Regions from separate parts of the Bacillus sp. N1(2025) genome, predicted to be linked through region 3. Evidence: riboswitches for the same ligand, from Rfam matches in the RefSeq annotation. Region 3 holds a riboswitch; each other region holds the start of a gene.
The links. Region 3 has a riboswitch for thiamine pyrophosphate ahead of ACNFN4_RS10305 (ECF transporter S component). Riboswitches for the same ligand answer to the same signal wherever they lie in the genome.

Region 1: linked by a shared signal. The riboswitch ahead of tenA (thiaminase II) and the one ahead of ACNFN4_RS10305 (ECF transporter S component) in region 3 are both predicted to bind thiamine pyrophosphate.
Region 2: linked by a shared signal. The riboswitch ahead of thiC (phosphomethylpyrimidine synthase ThiC) and the one ahead of ACNFN4_RS10305 (ECF transporter S component) in region 3 are both predicted to bind thiamine pyrophosphate.

What each region holds. Positions count from the first base shown of each region.
Region 1 is NZ_JBLTJB010000004.1:164,378-171,117, reverse strand. Features, by position in the region: gene ACNFN4_RS11240 (RluA family pseudouridine synthase) at 1-534, shown strand, start outside; gene prpE (bis(5'-nucleosyl)-tetraphosphatase PrpE) at 567-1,316, opposite strand; gene ACNFN4_RS11230 (monovalent cation:proton antiporter family protein) at 1,544-3,388, shown strand; TPP riboswitch at 3,442-3,550, shown strand; gene tenA (thiaminase II) at 3,638-4,345, shown strand; gene tenI (thiazole tautomerase TenI) at 4,323-4,940, shown strand; gene thiO (glycine oxidase ThiO) at 4,924-6,033, shown strand; gene thiS (sulfur carrier protein ThiS) at 6,030-6,233, shown strand; gene thiG (thiazole synthase) at 6,230-6,740, shown strand, end outside.
Region 2 is NZ_JBLTJB010000004.1:428,155-434,894, reverse strand. Features, by position in the region: gene ACNFN4_RS12605 (Na+/H+ antiporter NhaC family protein) at 1-813, shown strand, start outside; gene ACNFN4_RS12600 (Type 1 glutamine amidotransferase-like domain-containing protein) at 898-1,596, shown strand; TPP riboswitch at 1,646-1,756, shown strand; gene thiC (phosphomethylpyrimidine synthase ThiC) at 1,878-3,650, shown strand; gene ACNFN4_RS12590 (FAD-binding protein) at 3,691-5,046, opposite strand; gene ACNFN4_RS12585 (FbpB family small basic protein) at 5,306-5,485, shown strand; gene ACNFN4_RS12580 (ABC transporter substrate-binding protein) at 5,488-6,740, shown strand, end outside.
Region 3 is NZ_JBLTJB010000004.1:13,539-20,032, forward strand. Features, by position in the region: gene ACNFN4_RS10295 (transcriptional regulator SplA domain-containing protein) at 1-31, opposite strand, end outside; gene ACNFN4_RS10300 (glycoside hydrolase family 18 protein) at 120-1,382, opposite strand; TPP riboswitch at 1,531-1,644, shown strand; gene ACNFN4_RS10305 (ECF transporter S component) at 1,824-2,423, shown strand; gene ACNFN4_RS10310 (ABC transporter ATP-binding protein) at 2,410-4,047, shown strand; gene ACNFN4_RS10315 (energy-coupling factor transporter transmembrane component T family protein) at 4,022-4,783, shown strand; gene ACNFN4_RS10320 (STAS domain-containing protein) at 4,829-5,662, opposite strand; gene ACNFN4_RS10325 (S8 family peptidase) at 5,882-6,494, shown strand, end outside.

The DNA.
Region 1 (6,740 bases), 150 kb from region 3:
TACCGGAAAAGCGGCGTGCCATCAACGGTTCATCTTGTCACCCGCCTTGACAGGGATACATCGGGGGCGATGCTGATCGCCAAACATCGGCTTTCCCATTCTCTTTTGTCAGCAGCGCAGAAGAAGGGGCTTGTCAGCAGGCGGTATCTCGCTGTCGTACACGGCATCATGCCGCAGAAGGAAGGAACGGTGGACGCGCCCATCGGAAGAAAACACGACAGTATTATTGAGCGGATGGTAACGCCGGAGGGACAACGAGCGGTGACGCATTTTCAAACGGAAAAAGCGGGACATGCGTTTACGCTTGCAGCCCTGCGGCTGGAAACGGGGCGGACGCATCAAATCCGGGTGCACATGAGCTACCTCGGCCACCCGTTAGTCGGCGATACACTGTACGGCGGAAAAAATGAGGGAATTGCGCGGCAGGCTCTTCACAGTGAGCGGCTTTCATTCGTACACCCCATGACCGGAGAAAAGCTCGTTTTTCACGCTCCGGTGCCTGACGATATGAGAACATTAATTGAACACATGTAAAGCCCGAACCGTGTGCCGGTTTCGGGCTTTTTTCATGCCTGCCTGCCGTGATCCTCGCGAAATCGTGAAGCATCATACGGCATTGAGCTTTCCACAGAGACGGTTTCGTGCTCGGGAAAACGAAAGCCTGTCAGTTGATTGCCGAAGACGCAGCCTGTATCAATGTTGATCGTACGGTTGACGATCCGGGGGCGTTTTACCGGGGTATGGCCGTAAACAATCCATGCCTTGCCTTCGTAAGCGGCGGCCCAGTCTCTTCTGACGGGTCTGCCGTCGGGATACGTTTCACCCGTGATATCGCCGTACAGAACAAATTCTTTTACCTTACGCGAGTATTTACCGATATCGTCAGCTTTTATGCCGGCGTGGGCGACAACGAGATCGCCATTATGTAAAATGTCATAAAGCGGCGCTGACTCATATAATCGGATGAATTGTCTGGAGACTTCCGTTCTGTCGGCGGGAGACAGCTCTTTCAGTTCGGCTGCCGTCGTTTCCAGTCCGTGCATCACTTTTACGGGGTTTCCTTTTAAGTAACGATACAGTTTGTTGCAATGATTTCCCGGGACATAACGGACGGCTCCTTTTTCATATGCTTTTGCCACAAAACGCATCACTTCTACGGATTTTGGGCCTCTGTCCGTTAAATCCCCCGCAAAGACAAGCGTCCTGCCTTCAGAATGAACGGGCGTTCCGTCTTTCACTTCATATCCGAGCTTTTGCATTAACGCGATCATTTCGTCATAACATCCGTGTATATCGCTGATGATGTCATAAGCCATTCGTGTCAGCCTCCTTATTAACGGTTTTTTATTTATTATGGGGCTAATTCCTATACCTAATTACGCTGTTTTTGCACAAATTAAAAAAGAATTAAAGAAATAAAGCCTTATCACTTTTTTTTCGCGGTCAGCCTTGTTAGAATATGCGTTATGTTTTTAAAAAAAAGTAAGGTTTCGCCCGCTTAAAGCGGGCTTTTATAACCCTTGTTTTAAGGAGGTATTTACGAATGGAACACACATCAGTCGCATCTTTAGTCGTCGTTCTGATCGTCGCTTTTTTGACGCCGCTCCTTTTACATCGGTTTAAGCTCAGCATCCCCGTCGTCGTCGCGGAGATCATCATGGGGCTTATTATCGGAAAAAGCGGCCTGAATCTTGTCGTTCAGGGAGACACGTGGCTGGAGACGCTGTCTGTTCTCGGCTTTATCTTTTTAATGTTTTTAAGCGGCTTGGAAATTGATTTTTCTTCATTTGAGAAAGGGAAGAAAAAACAATTCCTTCCGAATGGCAAGGAAGCGCCCAACACGTTTTCTGCCGCACTGATTATCTTTTTCGGCATCTTTATTTTATCATTGCTGCTGTCCTATGCCTTTGTATTAGCCGGTTTTATACAAAACGCATTTTTAATGACGCTTATTATTTCGACGATATCACTCGGCGTGGTGGTCCCGACTTTAAAGGAAGAACGGATCATGAACTCCAATATCGGCCAGATCATCCTGCTTGTTGCCGTTATTGCGGACTTGGCTACGATGATTCTGCTCGCTTTCTTCTCTTCTCTTTACGGAGAAGACAGCGGAAATATGTGGCTTCTGTTGATTCTCTTTGCCGCGGGGGTCGTGCTGTATTTCTTCGGCAGGATCTTTAAACACCGCTCATTTGTGCAGTCGATGTCTAAAGGCACCGTGCAGATCGGCACGAGAGCCATTTTCACACTGATTATCGTGCTTGTCGCTTTATCGGAATCTCTCGGGGCGGAAAATATTCTCGGCGCGTTTTTGGCAGGCGTTCTGGTATCGCTACTGTCTCCGAATAAAGAAATGGTGGAACAGCTGGATTCATTCGGATACGGGTTTTTAATTCCGATCTTTTTCGTCATGGTCGGGGTGAAATTGGACATTTGGACGCTTTTCCAAGATCCGAAAACAGTAACGATGATTCCGCTGCTTCTGCTTGCGCTGTTTATCAGCAAAATGTTCCCGGTGTTTTACTTAAAGAAATGGTATGACAAAAGAACCGTGTTTGCTTCGGGCTTTTTGCTGACGTCCACGCTGTCGCTTGTTATCGCGGCGGCTACGATCGGAGAAAGGCTCCACATTATCAGCGCCAATATGTCCGGCGCGCTGACTTTAGTTGCGGTTATTGCCAGTATCATCACGCCGATCGGCTTTAAGAAATTATACAAACGGCAAAGTGCGCCGCAGGAAAAAAAGCGCATTACATTTATCGGCGCCAACCAAATGACACTTCCGGTTACGCTGGAATTGCCTGAGGAGGAATATGAAGTACGGGTCGTCCATGTGTATCAGGAAAATGCCGGGGAAACGCTTGCGGAATCCGTTTTTTCGGTTGACACGATTTCTGATTACGAGCCCGGCACGCTTGAGTCGCACGGTATTTTCAAAACGGATATTCTTGTCGTGGCGACTGGAAATGAAGATGTGAACGCCGAAATCGCCTTAATAGCGAAAGAGAAAGGGACTGAGCGTATCATCGCAAGCGTCGGCTCGGTTGAGCATGAAACAAAACTGAAAGAAGAGGGCATCAGTATTTTTTCTATCCTTCTGTCTACAAAGACGCTCTTGCGCGCATTAATTGAGGCGCCGGGCGTGATGAGCCTCCTGACGAATGAGGAGTCTTCGTTATATCAGATCAATCTGGAAAACCCGGCGTATAACGGCATCATTCTGCGGGAATTTCCGCTGATGGGCGATGTGATTTTCGTCCGGATTTTCAGAGGTGTGGACAGCATCGTTCCGCACGGAGACACGCGGCTGAAAACAGGAGACCGCCTCATCGTCACGGGCTCGCGCAACTACGTGTCGGAACTGAGAAAAATTCTTGAAGCTTGACCAAATTGCAATTCGTGATAATATAGAAGGCATAACAAATAAATCATTAATCGTATGACCACTAGGGGTGTCCTTCATAAGGGCTGAGATAAAAGTGAGACTTTTAGACCCTCATAACTTGAACAGGTTCAGACCTGCGTAGGGAAGTGGAGCGGTATTTTTTTGGGGTTCCTTTTATCCATTTAAATTCCAAACCACTTTTCCGATGCGGGAAAGTGGTTTTTTTATTTTAACAGGGGGGAAGACATGATGACATTTTCTGAAGAATGCAGACAGGCGGCTGCCGAATGGTGGGACGGAAGTTTTGTTCATCCGTTTGTAACGGGAATCGGTGACGGAAGCCTGCCGATAGACCGTTTCAGTTATTACGTGCTGCAAGATTCCTACTATTTGACGCATTTTGCAAAAGTTCAGGCGTTCGGCGCCGCATATGCCGAAGACTTGTTTACGACGGGCAGGATGGCGGGCCACGCTCAAGGGACATATGAAGCGGAAATGGCGCTGCACCGCGAGTTTACGGAGCTTTTAGGGATTACGGAAGAAGAGCGTGCGGCATTTAAACCGGCACCGACCGCCTATTCTTATACGTCTCATATGTACAGATCGGTGATGAGCGGCAATTTTGGAGAAATATTAGCTGCGCTTCTGCCCTGTTATTGGCTTTATTATGAAGTCGGCGAACACTTAAAAGAGTGCAAACCGGAGCATCCGATTTATGAAAAATGGATCGGTACATACGGCGGAGACTGGTTCAGACAGCAAGTCGAAGAACAAATCAGCCGTTTCGACGAGATTGCTGAAAACAGCACAGAGGACATCCGCGCGAAAATGAAAGAGAATTTTGTGATTTCAAGCTATTATGAATATCAATTTTGGGGAATGGCCTATCAAAAAGAAGGCTGGTCCGAGAAGGGCGGAAAAGAGGTGGAATCCTTTGGAGCTGCACGCGGTAACTGATAATCGCAAACCCGTTGCCGAGCTGGCCGAGGATATTCTTTCGATTCAGCGCGAAGTAAGCTTTATCCATATCCGTGAGCGGGATAAAACAGCGGGAGAGATCATGCAGCTTTTGTCCCTTTTGAAAAAGGGCGGTGCGGATAAGGACAAATTGATCATCAATGACAGGGCGGATATCGCGCTTTTTGCCAACATACACCGTGTTCAGCTTCCGTCCCGCAGCTTTTCCGTAAAGCAGGTGCGAAGCAGATTTCCACATCTTCATATCGGGCGTTCGGTTCATTCGCTGAAAGAAGCTATCCAAGCTGAAAAGGAAGATGCGGATTATGTGGTGTTCGGCCATGTATTTGAAACCGAATGTAAACAAGGACTTGAAGCAAGAGGCATCAGCCTGCTTTCAGAGATCAAACGCACGCTTTCCATCCCCGTCATCGCAATCGGCGGAATGACACTGCAGACGATCGGACACACAAAGCAGGCGAAACCGGACGGAATTGCCGTCATGTCAGGTATTTTCTCAGCTGAAAATCCTGAGGAAGCGGCAAAACGGTATGCACGCGCGGTAAGGGAGGCCGATTATGAAGAAGCACTATGATACAGCGGTGATCGGCGGCGGAATTATCGGGTGCGCCATTTCTTATGAGCTGGCGAAGACGCAGCAGAACGTTGTCTTGTTTGAAGCCGGAGAAGTCGGCCGAAAAACGACAAGCGCTGCCGCGGGAATGCTGGGCGCTCATGCGGAATGTGAAAATCGGGATGCGTTTTTTGATTTTGCCATGCACAGTCAAAGGCTGTATGAAGCGGCGGGGCAAGAGCTTGAGGAAGCTTGCGGCATTGACATCAGGCGCCATAACGGCGGAATGCTTAAACTGGCGTATACCGAAGAAGATATCGCCCGTCTACGGAAGATGGATGATCTGCCTTCCGTCACCTGGCTTTCAGCGGAAGATGCCCTTGAAAAAGAGCCTTACGCTTCAAAAGACATTCTCGGCGCAAGTTTTATAAAAGACGATGTCCATGTCGAACCGTACTATGTCTGCAAAGCGTATGCAAAAGGAGCGCGGCGCTATGGCGCTGACATATATGAGCATACACAAGTCACCTCCGTAAAACGGGTGAACGGAGAATATTGCATCACAACATCCGGCGGGGATGTCTATGCTGACAAAGTCGCAGTTGCAAGCGGTGTATGGAGCGGCCGGTTTTTCAGCCAGCTCGGCTTGGGACAGCCTTTTTTTCCTGTGAAAGGAGAATGCCTTTCCGTGTGGAATGACGATATCCCGCTGACCAAAACCCTTTACCATGATCATTGTTATGTCGTCCCGAGAAAAAGCGGCCGGCTTGTCATCGGCGCCACGATGAAACAGGGCGACTGGAGCGATACGCCTGACATCGGAGGAATTGAGGCCGTCATTGCAAAAGCGAAAACAATGCTTCCCGCCATCGAACATATGAAAATAGACCGGTTTTGGGCGGGTCTCAGGCCGGGAACTAGAGACGGAAAGCCGTTTATCGGGCGGCATCCTGAAGACAGCGGCATCATCTTCGCCGCCGGCCATTTTCGGAACGGCATCCTGTTGGCGCCGGCAACGGCTGAAATGGTGCGGGATATGATCCTGGAAAGACAGATTAAACAGGAATGGGAAGAAGCGTTTCGAATTGATCGCAAGGAGGCTGTTCATATATGATCCTTCAGCTGAACGGAAAACAAATTGATTGGAATCGAAATGAGGGGACGGTTCAGGATTTGCTTGAATCGTACCAGCTTGATCAAAGAATCGTAGTTGTGGAGAGAAATAAAGAAATCATTGAAAAAAAGAATTATGAAAATACAAGTTTGTGTGACCGCGATGTCATAGAAATTGTCCATTTTGTAGGAGGCGGATGAGGATGTTAACAATAGGCGGAAAACAGTTTCAGTCAAGATTGCTGTTAGGAACGGGAAAATATCCGAGTTTTGAGATTCAGAAAGAGGCGGTGGCTATCTCGGAATCAGATATTTTAACCTTTGCGGTGCGGCGGATGAACATCTTTGAAGAGTCTCAGCCTAACTTTCTCGAACAGCTTGATTTGTCTAAATACACGCTTCTGCCGAATACGGCCGGTGCCGCAACGGCTGAAGAGGCGGTCCGAATCGCAAGGCTTGCCAAAGCTTCAGGGCTTTGTGACATGATAAAAGTAGAAGTCATCGGATGCAGCCGGTCACTTTTGCCTGATCCGGTTGAAACGCTGAAAGCATCAGAACAGCTGCTCGAAGAGGGATTTATCGTGCTTCCGTATACGTCAGACGATGTCGTGCTCGCAAGACGTCTTGAGGAGCTCGGAGTGCATGCCATTATGCCGGGCGCTTCCCCGATCGGTTCCGGTCAGGGAATTTTAAATCCGCTGAATCTAT
Region 2 (6,740 bases), 410 kb from region 3:
TCAGGTTCATTCAACATGGAAACAGGGACGATCTCAGATATTCACGGTGGACATACGGGAATGTTCGAAAGTGATGAGAATGCTGACCAGCAGGAGGAGCTGGATTCGGCGCACCGTGGTTATATTAAGGAAACACCGATTCGGCCTTGGAATTTAATCATTCCGATCGGTCTGTTTTTGCTATTAACACTCTTTCTCAGCTGGTGGGACGGTCATTCAAAAGCACAAGGGTTTTTGAATGCTTTTATCAAAAGTGATATGCTTGGCGTCATGTTAACCGCATTATTGGCAGCGGTTATTGCAGCATTTGCTCTTTTTATGTTTCAGCGTTTTCATGCAGGCGAGCTTGTTACCCATTTTATTAAGGGCGGAAACGAATTGGTCAACGTTATTATTATGTTATCGCTGATTTGGGCCGTAACAGCAGTATCTGAAGATCTGGGATTCTCGAAATATGTTACTTCTCATTTAACGTCATGGATCCCTCATATGTTTATTGCGCCGTCTCTTTTTATACTGGGGGCTGTTATATCCTATTTTATCGGGTCATCCTGGGGGACTTGGGGGCTATTAATGCCGCTCGGCGTAACGCTGGCGGTTCAGTCACATACCAGCTTATTATTAGCGATCGGGGCTGTGTTTGCGAGCGGAACATTTGGAGCGTTTGCTTCTCCTCTCAGTGATAATACGGTGACAACCTGTACGGTGTTGGGGATCGATGTTGTGAAGTATGCCCGTTCGAAGCTTGTTCCGGCGCTTATCGCCGCAGGGATCTCCGTTGTGTTATACGGTGCGTTTTCATTTTTCAGATAACAAATACTTTTTGAAGGCGTTATCCGAAAATGGGATAACGCCTTTTTATGAGCTGTTATACTAGAGAAAAAAAGAGGTGATGACGTGAAGCAGATTATTGCAATGGGCGGCGGAGGCTTTTCCATGGAGCCGGATCATCTTGTGCTGGATCAGTATATTTTAGAGCAGTCGGCGCGGTCAAAGCCGAAAGTTTGTTTTTTGCCGACGGCAAGCGGAGATTCGGAGAATTATATCGGCAGGTTTTATCAGGCCTTTCAAAAGCTGCGGTGTGAGCCGGATCACTTGTCGTTGTTTAAACCGCCGGGTTCTGATCTCAGATCCTTTCTCATGAAGAAAGATATTATATATGTCGGCGGCGGAAATACGCGCAATATGCTTGTCTTATGGAAAGAATGGGGGCTTGACCGTATTCTTCGTGTGGCTTGGGAAAACGGCATCATGTTGGCGGGTCTCAGCGCCGGGGCGATTTGCTGGTATGAAGAAGGGTTGACGGATTCAGCTGGAGGTTTGAGAGAGTTAAGAGCTTTAGGATTTTTGCCGGGCAGCTTTTGTCCGCATTATGACGGAGAAGCGGAGCGCCGGCCGGTGTATCACCGTCTGATTTCAGAAAAGAAACTCAGGGAGGGCTATGCCGCTGATGACGGCGCTGCGCTTCATTATAAAGACGGTCAGCTGATCCGGACTGTCTCTTCCCGGGAAACCGCAAAGGGTTATCGGGTTTTTAATACCGAAGAAGGCGTTCGGGAAACAGAGCTTATGACTGTCCCGTTATCTGAATTTTGATAATATGCTTTTTTTTGTACACAACTTATGTTACGATGAGAGCGAAATCAATAGTTACTGGGGGTGCCCGTCTGAGCGGGCTGAGAGAGAAGCGGCGGCTTCTTAACCCTTTGGACCTGATCTGGTTCGTACCAGCGTGGGGAAGTAAAGGTTTTATTATTGTTGAAGAAAACAATAATAGTTTCTTTCTGACTGCAAAACCGGGTTCTTCTTTGAACCCGGTTTTTTTGTGCTGGTGCTGAGCTTGGTTCTGTTATTCAAATGATAAAGGAGAGATTTGTATGCAAAATCAATCAGTACAGCAAGCGAACATTTCCATTATGTCGAGTTTTTCCGGCAGTAAAAAGGTTTATGCAGAAGGTTCTTCGCCCGATATACGAGTGCCGATGCGGGAAATCAGCCTGAGTGCGACTACGGGGGCATTCGGGGAAGAGGAGAATGCGCCGGTCCGTGTTTATGATACGAGCGGGCCGTATACAGACCCGGATGTACAAATTGATATTCATGAAGGGCTGGGGGCGCTCCGCACAAAGTGGATTACCGGGCGCGGAGATGTAGAAGAATATAACGGACGGACCGTGAAGCCTGAAGACAACGGTTATAAAAAAGAGGGCCGTGCCGCCGAATACCCCGGCCTACAGCGAAAACCGCTTCGGGCCAAGCCGGGGAAAAATGTAACACAATTGCATTATGCGAGAAAAGGCATCATTACGCCGGAAATGGAGTTTATCGCAATTCGCGAGCATGTGTCTCCCGAATTTGTCAGGGAAGAGGTGGCGAGCGGACGGGCGATTATTCCTTCTAATGTCAACCACCCGGAAAGCGAGCCGATGATTATCGGCCGGAATTTTCATGTGAAAATTAATGCAAATATCGGCAACTCGGCTGTTACATCTTCTATCGAAGAAGAAGTCGAAAAAATGACGTGGGCGATTCGCTGGGGCGCCGATACGATGATGGACTTATCCACGGGAAAAGACATTCATACGACGCGTGAATGGATTATCCGCAACTGTCCCGTGCCTGTGGGGGCGGTGCCGATTTATCAGGCGCTTGAAAAAGTAAATGGCATTGCCGAGGATTTAACGTGGGACATTTATCGTGACACATTGATTGAGCAGGCGGAGCAGGGCGTGGATTATTTCACCATCCATGCCGGCGTACTGCTTCGTTACGTCCCGTTAACGGCCAAACGCACGACGGGAATCGTATCCCGCGGCGGGGCGATTATGGCGCAATGGTGCCTGGCTCATCATCAGGAAAGCTTTCTGTACACGCATTTTGAAGAAATTTGTGAAATCATGAAGACCTATGATATCGCTTTTTCACTTGGTGACGGGCTTCGCCCCGGTTCGATTGCGGATGCCAATGATGAGGCGCAGTTTGCGGAATTGGAGACTCTCGGAGAATTGACGGAGATCGCGTGGAAGCACGATGTGCAAGTGATGATCGAAGGACCGGGTCATGTGCCGATGCATAAAATTAAGGAAAACATGGACAAGCAGCTGGAAATTTGTAAAGAGGCGCCTTTTTACACGCTCGGGCCATTAACGACGGATATCGCTCCGGGTTATGACCACATTACTTCAGCAATCGGCGCGGCGATGATCGGCTGGTACGGGACGGCGATGCTTTGCTATGTCACGCCGAAGGAGCATTTGGGGCTGCCGAATCGTGATGATGTAAGAGAAGGCGTCATTACGTACAAAATCGCGGCACATGCCGCAGACCTTGCTAAAGGGCATCCGGGTGCACAGATCCGTGACGATGCTCTGTCTAAGGCGCGGTTTGAATTCCGGTGGCGTGATCAATTTCATTTGTCGCTTGATCCTGAAAGAGCAATCGAATATCATGATGAAACGCTGCCGGCTGAAGGCGCAAAAACGGCTCACTTCTGTTCGATGTGCGGTCCGAAGTTCTGCAGCATGAGAATTTCTCAGGATATTCGTGATTATGCGAAGGAAAACGGACTTACTGAAGACGAGGCCGTCAATGAAGGGCTGAAAGAAAAAGCAAAAGAGTTTGCGGAGAAGGGAAGCCGCTTATATCAATAAAAGAAAAGATGAAGATGGAGTTTGCCCATCTTCATCTTTTTTAGAAAAACGGTGAACGGCGAAGCGGCGGAATGCTCTGTTCAAATCGGAATATATTTTCCGGATCGTATTTCGTTTTGACTTGACGGAGGCGGTGAACATTTTCTCCGTAATATGTTTGCAGCCAGTTTCTGATTTCTCTATCAGGCCAATTCACGTAATCTCCCATCGTTTCTCTTGATAGGGAGGTTCTCAGTCCTTCGATCCAGCGGACATTTTGTCTTTCTTCTTCAGCAGCTGTCCAAGTTGTAATATATTCTTGGGCAATGATTGCGTTGCGATAGTAGAATGCCGTTTGGTCCGGAGCGATCCGTCCGGCCGCCCCGCCGAGAGACTGCTGCCAGACACTGGCGTTTTCGTTCGGAGCGTGCTCTAAATAGCGCTTTAAAGTGGAAATCGCGCGTGAAGATAATGGTTTTTCAATAAAGGATCCTGACCGCTTCATCTTTTGCGGCTGATTGCCTCCCGGGCTGTTAAAAAAGGCTGCCGCTTTAATAAATGGCACTGTCTTGACCATGCCGCTTGCCGGTTTTCCCGCTTTCATTAACGGAGCCAGCAGTTCTTTCAGCTCATCCTTTGTCCCGGTAAATTGACCGAGCGCTTCTATGCGGTTTACTTCCTTAGGCCAAAACTGAATTGATGAGGTAAGCCGGTTGTCTGTAAATGGAGCCCAGCGCTGCCATGTGTTAAATACTTCCTCAAAATCATCCCAGCCCCAAGTGACAGAAAAAACAGACACGCACGAGATCGGCACGGCTTTAAACATCATGGATGTGACAATGCCGAAGTTGCCTCCCCCTCCGCCCTGAGACGCCCAAAATAGATCAGAGTGCTTTGAGCGGTTGACTGTGATCAAGTCAGCACCCGCTTTTTCGTCCGCTATGATCATTTCGAGCTGGAGGAGACGATCGCAAGTAAGTCCGGCTGTCCTTGTTAAATATCCGATTCCTCCCCCGAGCGTCAGCCCCGTGATTCCCACATTCGCAATGGTTCCCGCAGGAAGGGTCAAGCCGTACCGCCAGAGTGTCCGGTAGACTTCTCCCAATTCGGCTCCCGCTTCAATCGAGACCAGCCGCGTATCCTCATTTACTCTTATTTTCTTCATTTCACTGAGATCAATGACTAGTCCGTTATTTAACAGGGAAAAATTTTCGTAGCTGTGTCTTCCGCCTCTGATACGGAAAGGCACATTGTTCTCACGCGCCCATCTCAGCGCATTGAGGGCGTCATGTTTATTTTGACAAAACACAATGATGTCTGGATATCTTTGCAGGCTTAAATTGATATTGGTTCTTGCAGCATTATAGTCCGGGTCATCTTTTTTGACGATGCGACCGGTCAATGTTGTCTTTTCCACATTCTCACTCACTTTCACTTGTACTCTGCTATGTTTTCTAGCATATGCGGAAAAATGAGAGAGTGTATGAGGAAAACCCCCGGAAGGAAACGATATTTTAAATTATAGTTGACAGGTAGGGATTGTATGAATTAACATAATCATTACATATTTCCAAACGATGGCTGATCGGATCACCGAAGGCTCTTATCTTTTAAACAGATAAGGGCCTTTTTTGCGTGAAAGTCATTGAATGAAATGAAAAGCGGAGGGATGAAAAGTGGCGTTAAAAAAGGTATCACATGTGCGCAAAAAGAGCAAAAAACGAAAAAAGTACAGAAAACACACATTGAATTTCGAACTGCTTGTAGAGAAAAACAAACGGGAGATTATGAGAAATGAGGAACAGATGGAGCAGATTTATATAAAGATAGATGAAAAGCATGCGGGGGTTCGATAAAGATGAAGGAGAGAAAATGGAGGATAAAAACAACGGTACTCGTGCTGTCGGTATCCATCATGTTATCAGGGTGCGCGTTAGGGAGTGCCGGAGAAGAACCGTCATCTGCGGCTGATAAAAAGGAAGAAACACGTATCGCCCATGTCAAGACAAAGGAATTTAAAGCTTCTCATCCGGCGGCGATTCCCGCTAAATCGAAAGCCAGAACTGACACTTTTGTTGCTGGGATTTCCGCGCCGGGCGGCGTGTTTCTGCCGTACTTTTACGAAAACGGCTGGGACGGAAATGCGACAGATCCTATTTTTGAACCGTTAGTCAAACTGGATAAAACGGGGAAGCCTGCCCCGGCTCTTGCGGAAAGCTGGAAAATTTCCAAAGATCAGCTTACATACACGTTCCGTTTAAGAAAAAATCTCGTTTTCAGCGACGGTTCACCATTGACCGCAAAGGATGCCGCATTCACTTTAACACTGCTGCATGATCCTGCATACGCGGGCTATGAAGATATCACCACGGCCTATATTAAAGGCGGTAAGGCTTACAAAGAAGGAAAGGCAAAGACGATAGAGGGCATACGCGTCCTTGATGACAGAACCATTCAAATTACGACTGAGAAAGTCAGTGCGAAGTCGCTGCTTCTTTTAGGCGGGCAGGTGCTGTCAGAAGCCTACTACGGGAAGAAATATCAATTCGGCAAACTGGACTATTTAAAAGAGCTTTATGCCAAACCGCTCGGAGCGGGACCTTATCAATTTACAGAATACCTTCCGGGACAGGAAATACGTTATCAGGCTAATGAACACTATTATGCCGGAAAACCGAAAACGGAAAAGCTGATTTATAAAATTATCGATCCGTCAACTTCTCTTCAGCTGTTTGAAACGGGTGACCTTGATTACGCTTCTTTCTCACCTGATGATGATACGGTTCAGCATTTAAAAAGTCTCGGTTTTGCCAATATAAGCGTATCTGTCGTGAATGATTACGGGCTTGTGTACGTCAATCACAAGCGTCCGCCTTTTCAAGATAAGAAAGTGTCCCAGGCGCTTATTTACGGACTTGACCGTCAAAAAATCGTCGATGTCCGCTTTAAACGCTACGGAGAGGTCGCGAATGTTCCGGTGTCTCCGGTTTCGTGGGCTTATGATGACAAAGGTGTCAATCGGTACGCGTTTAACCCTGAAAAAGCCAAAAAGCTTCTCGATGAAGCGGGCTGGAAAACGGGCAAAGACGGTGTACGTGAAAAAAACGGCAA
Region 3 (6,494 bases):
CGTTGATATACTGCTCTTCCCTTTTCTTCATATGACAGACCTCCTGTTCAATTTTAGATTGTCCAAAAGAAGACCCGTTATCATAGGAAAAAAAATCACTTGCGGAGGGGGACATGCAGCTATATTTTTCGGATCGTGAAAAAGTTCCTAAGCAGCCACGGGCCCGGTTTGAAACCGAGCGTTAATTGCCACGCGCCGATCGCCTGCAGTCCGAACTCCCGAACGAGAACCATTTTTTCACTCATGCTCCGCACATCCTCAAACCACACTTCATGCGTTCTTCCATTTTCATCAGTATACCGGAAGTAAGGGGAACGCTCCTGCTGGGAATAACGGATCACTGATTGATGCTTCATGGCCGTTTCCATGGCGCGCTGATTGGAGATGGCGGATCCGATCGTTCCGGGACGGTACGGAATCACCCAATCATACCCGTACAGCGGAACACCGAGAATCACTTTTCTTCTCGGCACCCTGCTGATGGCAAAATTGATCGTTTGCCTGACCTCTGTCAAAGGCGCCACGGGTCCCGGCTCACTGCCGGCGTGGTGCCAGTCGTACGCCATAATGAACATATAATCGACGACGGCTCCGATTCCGCCGTAATCATATCCCCTCAGCCACGGCACTGCATCACTTGTTTTCGCCGGAACCGATATCGTTAACGCGAGCTGATGCTCTGAAAGCCGGGTTTTTAACTGCCGGAGAAATCCTGTGAAGAGGTCCCTGTCAGCTTCTCTGACCCGTTCAAAATCGATATTTACACCGCCGTATCCCTTTCTTACGGTTAAGGAGACGATATTGTTGACGAGATTCGTTCGTGCCGTCGGATTTTGCAGCACTTGATGGGCTAATTCCGGACTGAATCCCCCTTCTGTCAAATTTGTAATAACGGCAAGCGGGCGCACTCTGTTCTGCCATGTGGTTTCTATTGCGGTTCTGTCGTTTAAATCGTTAATGATATCTCCGTTCGGGCCAAAATGATATTCAAACAAAGAAATCGCCGAAGAATACGGCGCAAAATCATTAATTAACTCTCTATCCGCTTCAGGCGTCCGAATGACATAAAATTGCAGGGTTCCCGCAAGATAGTTAGAGATATCAGGGATCTTCACTTTCATACCCGCCCGCAGCCGGTTCGGCGGAATATCCGGGTTTGCCTGCATCAGCTGCATCTGCGGCACATAAGCCTTACCTGCGATAACGGCATACGTATCATTCGGCTGAACCGTATATTCATTAAGAGGGATTAAAAGCGCCTGCCCCGGAACGATATTCGTTTCCTCAAGCCCGTTGACGCTTCTGATGCTGTCAACAGGGTATCCGTACTTTCTGCTGATGGAAAATAACGAGTCGCCAGACTGCACTGTATGAACAAACATAGATGTCCTCCGTTTCCTTTTGATCAAAAGGGCTCTTCTTATCTTTATGAATGATCATCCGGTCCGATTCCAAACTCTGTTTGGAGAAAGGCTGTTTACAAATCAGACATGATCAACTATGATGATGTCATCATAAAAAACTGTATAGGAAACGCACTAGGGGTGCTGTTATCGGCTGAGATAAAACATGCGGCAGGCGTGTTTTGATCCCTTATAACCCGATCTGGATAATACCAGCGTGGGGAAGTGCAGATTGACCGGAGCGCAGGGTTTTTCCCCATGCGTTTTCGTTCTGCTGCTGCATATTCCCTCGGATATGCAGTTTTTTATTTTTCATTAAAAAACGGGGGAGGACACCGCAATATGAAACTGAATATAAACCGCCTGTAAAATCATCTCTTTCATACATACGACTATCCGATAAGAAAGCAGGAGATCACAATGAAAAATTGGAAAATGAGAGAAATTGTCGTCATGTCCGTCATCAGTGTTGTATTTGCTGTCATTTATTTAGTATCAACTCATGCAAGCAATATAGCGGCAGGGTTTTTCGGCCGAATGAGCTACGAACCGATTTACGGTATCTGGTTTATCGTCTCGGTAATTGCCGCGTACATTATTCAAAAACCGGGAGCGGCTCTTGTTTCTGAAATCATCGCCGCGTTTGTGGAGTGCTTACTCGGAAATCCGTCAGGGCCGATGGTGATTCTGATCGGGATCGCACAGGGAATCGGTGCGGAAGCGGTCTTTTTTGCGACACGCTGGCGGATTTATACCCTGCCCATGCTTCTTTTATCCGGTATGGGATCTTCTGTGACGAGCTTCATTTATGACTTGTTCGTTTCCGGATACTCTGTTTTGAATCCGGGTTTATTAGCCGTCATGCTTCTTGTCCGTCTGATCTCAGGTGCGCTTCTTGCCGGCCTTCTCGGCAAAGCAATCAGTGATGCGCTGGCTTACACAGGGGTGCTGAACGGCATGGCGCTCGGAAAACAATTCAAGAAGAAAAAGAAACAGGTGAACCAAGATGCAGGCATCTGAGCCCCTTCTATCGGCCGGCTGTCTTACCTTTTCTTATGATCAGGATGAAAAGCCGATTCTTCAAAACGTGTCCTTTCAGCTCCGCAAAGGAGAGCGGGCTTTATTGCTCGGGCCGAGCGGATGCGGCAAAAGCTCGCTCGCTCTTTGTTTAAACGGTCTGTACCCGGAAGCATGCGATGGGGTTCAATCGGGCACCGTTTCTTTATACGGAACACCTCTTTCACACCTGACAGAACCCGCCGCCAGATCCATCGGCGTCGTGTTTCAAGATCCGGACCAGCAGTTTTGCATGCTGACGGTTGAAGATGAAATCGCCTTCGGCTTGGAAAATTTGCAATATACAAAAGAAGATATGGACGCAATCATCAATGACGTTTTAGAAAAATTAGAGATCACTCATCTGAAAACGCGAACGATCGCTTCGCTGTCAGGCGGTTCAAAACAAAAAGTGGCGCTTGCCTGTATCATTGCGATGGAACCGGAACTCATTATTTTGGACGAACCGACGGCACAGCTTGATCCATATTCCGCACGTGAATTAGTGCGGCTGATCAAAGATCTACAAGCAAAAAAAGGCTTCGGCCTTCTCGTTATCGAACATCAGCTTGATCATTGGGCGCCGTGGATGGACAGGACGATTGTCCTTGACGAAACGGGTCAGAAGGTGATGGACGGAGAGACGGACGTTATCTTTGAAACAAAGATTGAAGAGCTGATGCAGCTCGGCATTCCGATTCCGCGTGTGATCTCATTGCAGGAGCACGTCAGCATTCCTTTTACATTGTGTAAAGAAAAGCTGTTTCACGAACCTGTACCATCTCTGCCCGAACCCCGGCCCGCCGCGCTTTCGGCAGAAGACGCGCTGAGCGTTCACGAGCTGTCATTCTCAAGAGGAGCAGACGTCATTTTTCAGGATGTGAGCTTTTCCGTAAAAAAAGGTTCAATCACCGCGATTGCCGGCCCTAACGGAACAGGAAAATCCACGCTCCTTTCTGCCGCGGCCAAGCTCATCCGTCCGCTGAGCGGAGACATCAAAATAGACGGCAGACCGATTGATTCCTATTCTGAAAAAGAGCTGCGGCGGCTGACCGGATATGTTTTCCAAAATCCTGAACACCAGTTTGTCACAGATTCCGTCATTCAAGAGCTGATGTTCGGTTTTGAAAGCAGCAGACCCGCAAAGGAGAAAGCTCTTCAGCTGTTAACCCGATTCGGCCTGAGACGCCATGCCTCACAGCATCCGTTTTCTTTAAGCCAAGGACAAAAACGCCGGCTCAGTGTCGCGACAATGCTTATGCACAATGTGAACGTTTTGATGCTTGATGAACCGACTTTCGGACAGGATGCCAAAACGGCGCGGGAGTGTATGCAAATGCTCCGTGAGATTCAAAAGGAAGGAACGGCTGTTTTGATGGTGACACACGATATGGAACTCGTCTCAGATTATGCCGACACGATCCTTGTGCTCTGCGGCACGAAACTGGTATTCCGGGGAACTCCCGACGCTTTATTTTCTGATAACACCGGGATCGCCGAGCAGGCGCATTTGGCTTTGCCGCTGCGGTATGAATGGATGAAACACGACAGGAGGCGGAGAAATGAACTTGCGGCTGGAGGCTGTTAACCCGTCAATAAAGGCGGCGGCTGTATTGTTATGCGTCATTATGCTGTCGTTTATTTATAATCCGTACACCCCTGCTTTGTTTTATATCATCATTGCGGGAGGCGTCCTCTCGGCGGGGCGTGTGCCGCTGAAAAAATGGCTGCTGTTCACGATTCCGTTTGTCATTCTGGCCTTCGGTTCTTTATGGACAGCCGCCGTATTCGGAAACGTCCCGACAACCGGAAGCAACCTGCTGTTTAAGCTCGGGCCGATTGCCGTCAACAGTGATAACGCGGCGCTCGGGATTTCTATCGCGTTTCGTATTTTATGTTTTTCCGCTTTGTCGATGATGTTTCTTTTCACAACCGATCCGATTCTGTTCATGCTCAGTCTGATTCAGCAGTGTAAGCTGCCGCCCAAGCTTGCATACGGCGTTATCGCGGGGTTCCGGTTTCTCCCTCTTCTGAAAGATGAAATCCTGATCATCCGGCAGGCGCACAGAATCAGGGGCGCGGCGTCTGATTCAGGGCTGAAAGGAAAGCTCTCCGCCTTCAGGCGCTTCACCATTCCGCTATTGGCAGGCGCAATCAGAAAGGCGGAACGCACGGCGATCGCGATGGAATCTAAAGGCTTTACGGGGAGCCGAAACCGCACGTTTTACAGAACTGTTACCGTGCGCCGCGCCGACTGGTGTTTTTTCCTGCTCGTGCTTCTGTTATTCGGCGCAAGCTGGCTCATTTCATTGTTGTTTGTATAAAAACAGGCCGCCGGAGTGATTCGGCAGCCTGTTTTGTTATGTATGTTATTGATGATAATTGAGAGCCTGAGCGAGATTGGACTTGATCGTAATATCTGAGAAATTAATGCCGAGCTGTACGGCGGTTTGAGCGATTTCCGGCCTGATTCCGGATAAAGTGGACGTGACGCCGATCAATTTCAGCGCCTCAATTAATTTAAAAATCTGATGCGCCACCATCGTATCGACAACCACTACACCCGATAGGTCAATAAACAGATGTTCAATCAGCCGTTTGGCACATGTGCTCAGCGTATTTTCAAGAATGAATTTGGCGCGCTCCGTGTCAATATCGCCGACAAGCGGCAGCAGCGCCGTCCGTTTGCTCAGCGTGATAACCGGAGAGCTTAACTCCAAAATCATTTCTCTTTGCGCGTTCAGCTGCATTTTCGAGTTATGCTCGGCATGATCGACAAACGTGTAAATCGTAAAATCAAATACTCGTACAATTAAATTCTCCCATTTCTTCCTTTCTCCCTCTGCAAACGAAGATTCATGTTTATCGGCAAACGCATCATAATAACTGATGTATAGCCTCCGGTTTCTCATGAATTCACGGACCACATACTGGACGGGTGTATCCAGATGCTTCTGGTCTTTCGCGAGCTCAATCACCCACTGCTCGAACTCTTCTAAAAATTCTTTTTCCGGCATGATATACATTTTATTAATATGCCGGTAAAATTCTTTATCCTGCTCCGTCAGTTCTTCTGTGATGACAGGATTTGCCAAAGAATAAACCGAATTCGGGTCCGAATCTTCCATCGTTTCGATCCACTCTTCCGCAATTTGATCCGCTTGTTCTGTAAAATAGTCGTATAATGCTTCATTTATCTTCATATCTCTTCTCCTTTCCCATTTCCAATTATAGCGTCAGCGGGTCATGAATGAAAATAAAAGCTGTTAAACTATCCATTTATTTGAAATTTTTTAGTGCAATAGATTACGCCTTTTTTATGAAAATGCTTCAAATGACTCTTTCCGACCGGCATGCTCTGCCATAAAATAGTAGCAACACCCTTGTATCCACTCGCAAGCATAAAAAAGGAGGGCTTTTTTATGAATGGTGAAATGCATTTGATTCCTTATGTCACGGATGAACAGATCATGGATGTGAACGAGCTTCCAGAGGGTATTAAAGTGATTAAGGCGCCAGAGTTGTGGGCAAAAGGGTTTAAAGGCAAGGATATTAAAATCGCGGTGCTTGACACAGGCTGCGACATCAATCATCCTGATTTGAAAGACCGGATTGTCGGCGGGAAAAACTTCACCGATGATGACGGAGGCAAAGAAGACGCGATTTCCGATTATAACGGACACGGGACACACGTTTCCGGAACGATTGCCGCCAATGATTCAAACGGCGGAATTTCGGGTGTCGCGCCGGAAGCAAGCCTCTTAATTGTTAAAGTTCTCGGCGGTCAAAACGGCAGCGGCAAATACGAATGGATCATTAACGGCATCAACTACGCCGTTGAACAAAAGGCCGATATCATTTCCATGTCACTCGGCGGGCCAAGCGATGTGCCTGAATTGAAAGAAGCCGTCGCAAATGCGGTAAAAAGCGGTGTTCTGGTCGTTTGCGCGGCAGGAAACGAAGGCGACGGAGACGAGCGTACAGAGGAACTGTCGTATCCGGCCGCTTACAACGAAGTGATCGCAGTCGGATCAG